DNA from 2 places in the Microbacterium sp. GXF0217 genome. Region 1 is predicted to be linked to the other one. Evidence: predicted binding sites of a transcription regulator. Region 1 holds the regulator's gene; the other holds the start of a gene.
What was found. The regulator LexA, encoded in region 1, represses DNA repair genes until DNA is damaged. The targets are predictions, from matches to a motif close to TCGAACANNTGTTCGA.
Positions count from the first base shown of each region.

Region 2: a site for LexA is predicted at 1,715-1,730, ahead of recA (recombinase RecA). Genes of this name have one in related genera too.

Region 1 covers NZ_JBSJZG010000003.1:580,120-583,360, reverse strand. The annotation lists gene ACWAT3_RS08905 (histidinol-phosphate transaminase) at 1-333, opposite strand, end outside; gene ACWAT3_RS08900 (LysM peptidoglycan-binding domain-containing protein) at 380-739, opposite strand; gene lexA (transcriptional repressor LexA) at 1,023-1,709, shown strand; gene ACWAT3_RS08890 (S9 family peptidase) at 1,884-3,241, shown strand, end outside.
Region 2 covers NZ_JBSJZG010000007.1:13,006-16,246, forward strand. The annotation lists gene ACWAT3_RS14120 (regulatory protein RecX) at 1-468, opposite strand, end outside; gene recA (recombinase RecA) at 468-1,517, opposite strand; gene ACWAT3_RS14130 (DUF3046 domain-containing protein) at 1,788-2,012, opposite strand; gene ACWAT3_RS14135 (helix-turn-helix domain-containing protein) at 2,034-2,342, opposite strand; gene ACWAT3_RS14140 (CinA family protein) at 2,505-2,987, opposite strand; gene pgsA (CDP-diacylglycerol--glycerol-3-phosphate 3-phosphatidyltransferase) at 2,984-3,241, opposite strand, start outside.

The DNA of each region.
Region 1 (3,241 bases):
GCGCCCCGGGCCTCCGAACGCCTGCGCGATGTGCTGCAGTACTTCGTTCGATCCGTTGCCCGCCCAGATCTGATCCGCCGACAGTTCGTGGCCGAGGTACTCGGCGAAGCTCTCGCGCAAGGTCGTGAACTCGCGGTCCGGGTAGCGGTTCACATCCCGAAGAGCGACCGCGATGTCGTCGAGGATGTCGCTCGCGACGGCATCCGGAACCGGGTGGGTGTTCTCGTTGACGTTCAGCGCGACCGGAAGCGGCGCCTGTGGAGCGCCGTACGGGGTGAGGCCGCGCAGATCATCGCGGAGGGGAAGGTCATCGAGGGAGGTCACCCGCCCCATGCTACCGAGGCCCTCCGGCCGGCCGAGGCCGATGTGACGAACCGTCTCAGCCGGCGTACGCCGCCGGGATCGCGAGCTCATCTCCGATCATCAGCGTGCCACCTTCGAGAAGGTTGAGCTTCTGCAGACCGTCGACCACCTCGCGGGGATCGACACCGGGTGCGATTTCCTCCGCGATCGACCACAGCGTGTCGCCGGGCATGACGGTGACGGTCTCGAACGATGCGGTCACCTCTTCACCGCCGGCATACGCGGATCCTCCGCTCAGCACTGCGAACGCGAGACCGACCGCCAGAGGTAGCGCCGCGAGAGCGAGCAGAACACGGCGACCCCGTGCCGTCAGACGCAGTCGGGTGACTGCCGCGGACGGACGGATGGACGGTGCGGTGACGCTGATGCTGCTCATGATCGCTGCTCCTCGTGCTTCCTCTCCCGATCGGGAGATGTTGGCGTAGCGTTCGCATTCCCCACTCGGCCGGGAGTGGGGGATGCGAAGCTACGTACCGAATGTATCTTCGAATTCGAATCTTTGTCAAGCATTATTCGAAACCGGATCTTCGAATCCACCGACACGCTCGAACAGATCTTCCCCGAACAGGGGAACCTCGGATACGGTTTCGCTAACGACACCTCACCACGGGCCTCCGACATCGATGCCGGGCACCCGATAGGTCAACGAAGGAGCAGCCATGAGCGACGCATCAGCCCCCGGCACTGAGGCACCGCGCACTCGTCGACGCAAGAGCCTGAGCGCCAAGCAGATGGCGATCCTCGAGGTTATTCAGACCTCGATCGCGCGGCACGGCTATCCGCCGAGCATGCGCGAGATCGGCGACGCAGTCGGGCTGAAGTCGCTCTCGAGTGTCACGCATCAGCTCGGCCAGCTCGAGCTCAGCGGCTACCTTCGTCGGGACCCGGGCAAGACGCGCGCCATGGAGGTGCTGATCGATCTGCCTGGCAGCGGCACCGAGAACCCCGCCGACACGGCACCTCCGGTCGGTGATGCGGCGCTCGTGCCACTCGTCGGGCAGATCGCGGCCGGCGTGCCGATCACGGCCGAGCAGCAGGTCGAAGAGATCTTCCCCTTGCCGCGTCAGCTCGTCGGCAAGGGCGATCTGTTCATGCTCAAGGTCAACGGCGAGTCGATGATCGATGCCGCGATCTGCGACGGCGACTGGGTCGTGGTGCGCACGCAGAACACGGCGGAGAACGGCGAGATCGTCGCCGCCATGCTCGACGACGAGGCCACGGTCAAAACTTTCCGCCGCCGCGACGGCCACACCTGGCTGCTCCCCCGCAACTCCGCGTTCGAGCCCATCCTCGGCGACGATGCGACCGTGCTCGGCAAGGTCGTCGCGGTACTTCGCGCCGTCTGAGCAGCGACTCGGTGGTCTCGTCGTATCCACCTGCTGACAATGCGGACGCGGGCCGCGAAGAACCTGCGCTTCGCGGGCGGATGCCGGGATCGGCTGTCGCTGCACGCTCCAGGGTGAACGGGGCGGTTGCGTGACACCCTGTGTCGCGTCACGCGCGTCTCGTAGGCTCGGAGCATGCCCCAGCCGTTCGGATCCTGGCCCTCCCCGTTCCACGCCGCCGATATCGCGGCATCCGCTCCCCGTATCGACGGCGCCTGCTTCGCGGGAGACGAGATCTGGTGGGGCGAGTCCGTACCGGCACAGGGCGGCCGGGTGACCGTGCGCAGCTCCACCGGGACCGAGGTGCTCCCGTCACCCTGGAGCGCTCGTTCCCGCGTGCACGAATACGGCGGCGGGTCCTGGACGGCGGATGCCGACGGCATCCTGTACTTCGTCGAAGCCCGAGGGCAGCAGGTGCACCGATTGGAACCGGGCGGCACGCCGCAGCCCCTGACCGCGCCCGGACCGGCGCACGGCGGTCTGCGGCTCCAGCACGGCAGGCTGCTCGCCGTGCGCGAGGACCTCACGTCCGACCCGCACCAGCGCGCGATCGTCGAGATCCCCACCGACGGCTCGGCCGCGGCAGACGCATCAGCGGTGATCGTGCACGCTCAAGGTCCTGGATTCTTCGCACACCCGGCGCTCTCCCCCGACGGCGCACGGATCGCGTGGGTGCAGTGGCAGGGCGATCGGATGCCGTGGGAGAGCGCTCAGGTGCACATCGCGCGCATCGGCGACGACGCAGCTGCCGTTCTGCCGACCCGCGCGGCGCTGCAGCCGGAGTGGGCCGACGATGCGACGCTGATCTACTCGGACATCCCCGACGACCGATGGACACTGCATCGCGTCCGCGTGGACGGTGCGACGCCGTCCACCGCCGCGGCAGTCGCCCCGGCCGATGCCGACACCGGCTACGGGCTGTGGGTGCTGGGCAACCGCTGGTATCGCCCGCTGGACGATGGGCGCATCGTCGTCGTGCGCACCAACGGTCGCGATGAGGTCGTCGTGATCGCACCGGACGGCGGCGTCCGCGCACTCGCGGTCCCCTGCGACGGTCACGTGAGCATCGACGACGCCGACGGGACGCAGGTGCTCGTGACCGGGACGGGCTCGACCGTCTCCCCTGGGCTGTGGTCCGTCGACGTCGACTCCGGCGCCGTCGTCGCGATCGCCGGTGGCCGACCCGTCGATCCGGCCTGGATGCCGCCAGCGCGGCCGATCGTCGTGGACGGCGCCCACGGCCCCGTGCACGCGTTCGCTTACGCGCCGGCGAACCCGGAGTGCGCCGCAGCGCATGACGAGCTGCCGCCGTACATCGTGTTCGTGCACGGCGGTCCGACCGCCCATGTCACCGGCGCCGCGTCCGCCGGGATCGCGTTCTACACGAGCCGCGGCATCGGCGTCCTGGATGTCAATTACGGAGGTTCGACCGGATACGGACGCGCCTATCGGGAGCGTCTGGACCACAGCTGGGGCGTCATCGACGTGGACGA
Region 2 (3,241 bases), on a different contig from region 1:
GTCGATGTGCGCTGCCGTCACGTGCTGCCCCTGCAGCTCGTAGCCCTTCAGCACCGCACGCGCCTCGGAGATCGAGAGCGAGCGCGCGCGGAGCTTGCGCACCAGCACTTCCTCCGCCTTCTCGCGGATGGCGTCGGCATCCGGCGCTTCACCCTCGGGCTCAGCCATCTCGTGCGGGCGCAGAGCGCGGAGCTTCGGCGGCGTACGAGCAGCCGAGCCGTGCGCGGGATGACGCGCACTCGGTGTGCCGGCATCCGCGTTGTCTCGGGAGCCCCAGGTCGTGTGCCAGACGCCGGCATCGGCGTCGCGGTCGCCGACCGCAGCGATGTTGCCGGATGGCGCGTCAGTCCCAGCCCCAGCCGCACTCTCAGGGCGTTCGGTCGACGCCCCGCCATCTGCCGTCGAGTGCCGACCGAAGAGCGGGATCACGGGGGCGAGGCTCTCCTCGCCCCCGTTCTCACCGGTCATCAGGCCGGGCGACGCTGCGCGAGCTCGTCCGCTGCCTCAGGAGCGGCCGCGGCACCGCCGATGCCCAGCTTCTGCTTGATCTGCGTCTCGATCGTGCGCGCGATATCGGGGTTGTTAATGAGGAACGTACGTGCGTTCTCCTTGCCCTGGCCAAGCTGATCGCCGTCGTAGGTGTACCAGGAGCCCGACTTCTTCACGATGGAGTGCTCCACACCGAAGTCGATCAGGCTGCCCTCGCGCGAGATGCCGATGCCGTACAGGATGTCGAACTCCGCCTGCTTGAACGGCGGAGCCATCTTGTTCTTGACGACCTTGACGCGCGTGCGGTTTCCCACTGCCTCGGTGCCGTCCTTCAGCGTCTCGATGCGACGAATGTCCAGTCGCACCGATGCGTAGAATTTCAGTGCCTTGCCGCCAGCGGTCGTCTCGGGTGAGCCGAAGAAGACGCCGATCTTCTCGCGCAGCTGGTTGATGAAGATCATCGTCGTGTTGGTCTGGTTGAGACCACCCGTGAGCTTGCGGAGCGCCTGCGACATCAGACGCGCCTGCAGTCCGACGTGCGAGTCGCCCATCTCGCCCTCGATCTCGGCACGCGGTACGAGGGCTGCGACCGAGTCGATCACGACGAGGTCGATCGCGCCGGAGCGGACGAGCATGTCTGCGATCTCGAGCGCCTGCTCACCCGTGTCCGGCTGGGACACCAGCAGCGCGTCGATGTCGACGCCGAGCTTCTTGGCGTAGTCGGGGTCGAGCGCGTGCTCGGCATCGACGAACGCGGCGATGCCGCCCGCGCGCTGGACGTTCGCGATCGCGTGCAGCGTCAGTGTCGTCTTACCCGAAGACTCGGGGCCGTAGATCTCGATGATGCGGCCGCGCGGCAGCCCACCGACGCCGAGTGCGACATCCAGGGCGATGGATCCGGTGGGGATGACTTCGACCGGAGCTCGCTCGTCGCTGCCCAGTCGCATGACCGAGCCCTTCCCGAACTGACGGTCGATCTGGGCGAGGGCCGATTCGAGGGCCTTCTCGCGGTCTGCGGGTGATGGCATGGTGTGCTCCTTCTGCTCGCGCTGTTGCCGCCTGTAGGCTGTCGCGGCCTCCCCTGGCTGGGTCGACTCTCCGACAAGGCGTATGGCTTTCGCCATGTCCTCACGGTATGCGGGGCCTCCGACATCGCGTCGCAGGGTTCCGCAGACTGTGGAGAAGACGGGGTCGATCACCACTTGTGCAGAACGATACGCGCATATCGAACACATCTTCGACGACACGCCGATTCTGGAGTCGAAGATCGATACGTCAGGCGCAACCGATCCGTGTCGTCAGCGGCTGCGCGGCTCGAGTCGGCCTGCACCGTGGCGGCGTTCGATCGGCACATCCATCTCAGTACACAGAGCGAGCCAGATGTCGCGCGGCGGCACACCGTCGGCAAGAGCTTCGGATGCCGTCCGCGCACCGATCGACCCGAGCACCAGGTCGTTCATCAGCGAAGCGGAACGTGCGCCGAACTCCACCTCTACGGCGCGGAGGAACTCACTTCGTCGCATCGAGAACGCAGTCGCGCCGGCTCAGTGCAGCGAGAGCTCGGACTCCACCGAGGCGACGAGGTCGTCCGGAACGACATCCGGGAACACCTGCAGACCCTCGAGGACCGAGATGCGGTCGCCGACCTCGCGCATGATCGTGGAGATGGGGACGTCGAGCGCTTCTGCCACCGAGGCGAGGATCTCGCTCGAGGCCTCCTTCTGACCGCGCTCCACCTCGCTGAGGTAGCCGAGGGCGACCGAGGCCTTGCTGGCCACCTGACGGAGCGTGCGCCCCTTCTGAAGGCGGAAGTCCCTCAGCACATCGCCGATCTCCTGGCGTACAAGAATCATCGGAACCTCCTCTCGTTCCCCGTCGTCGAATTCGACGTCGAGCGGATCGCCAGTCTAACCCGACCGGCTGTAGAAAAATCTAGCGTTTCAATCTGTGGTTCGGTTGTGAGCACGACATCCTGAGCATTCAGCACATCAAGGACAACCGCGCCGCGGCGTGCACTATTCCTGCAGCATCCGAAGCGCTGCAGAGATCGCGGCATCCACCGACTGCCGACGGATCTCTTCGCGATCGCCGCCGAACCGGAACGAGACGCTCCGCACACCATCCGGCGTCGCCACGCCGACGTGCACCGTGCCGACGGGCTGTCCGTCGGGTGACGCCGGACCAGCGATGCCCGTCGTCGCGATGCCGACATCCGCATGCCGGCCGTCGACGGCGACGGCGGTGCGCACGCCGTCCGCCATCTGCTCGGCGACGCGCGGATGAACCGGCCCGTGGGCGTCGAGCAGCGCCTGATCCACTCCGAGCATCGTGTGCTTCACCGGCGTCGCGTAGGCGACCACGGCCCCGTCGAGCACGACCGACGCACCGGGAACCGCCACGACCGCCGAGCTCACCGCTCCCCCGGTCAGCGATTCGGCGATGCCGAGCGTCCACCCGCGTTCGGTGAGAAGCGTCACGAGTTCGGCAGCACCGCTCACGAGCGTCCTCCGGCACGGGCGCCCCGAACCTGAGCGATCACGTAGTCGACGCCGCTGAGCACGGTCAGCAGCAGCGTCGCGTACATGAGCACCGCACCGATGCCCGTCCACCAGTCCATGCCGATGAAGACGTGCAGCGGGAGGAGCCACCAGCCGAGGGCCACGCCCTGGAAGGCGGTCTTCACCTTGCCCATCCATGCGGCGGCGACGATGTGCTGCTTCGCCACGACGAAGCGATGCACCGTGATGCCCCA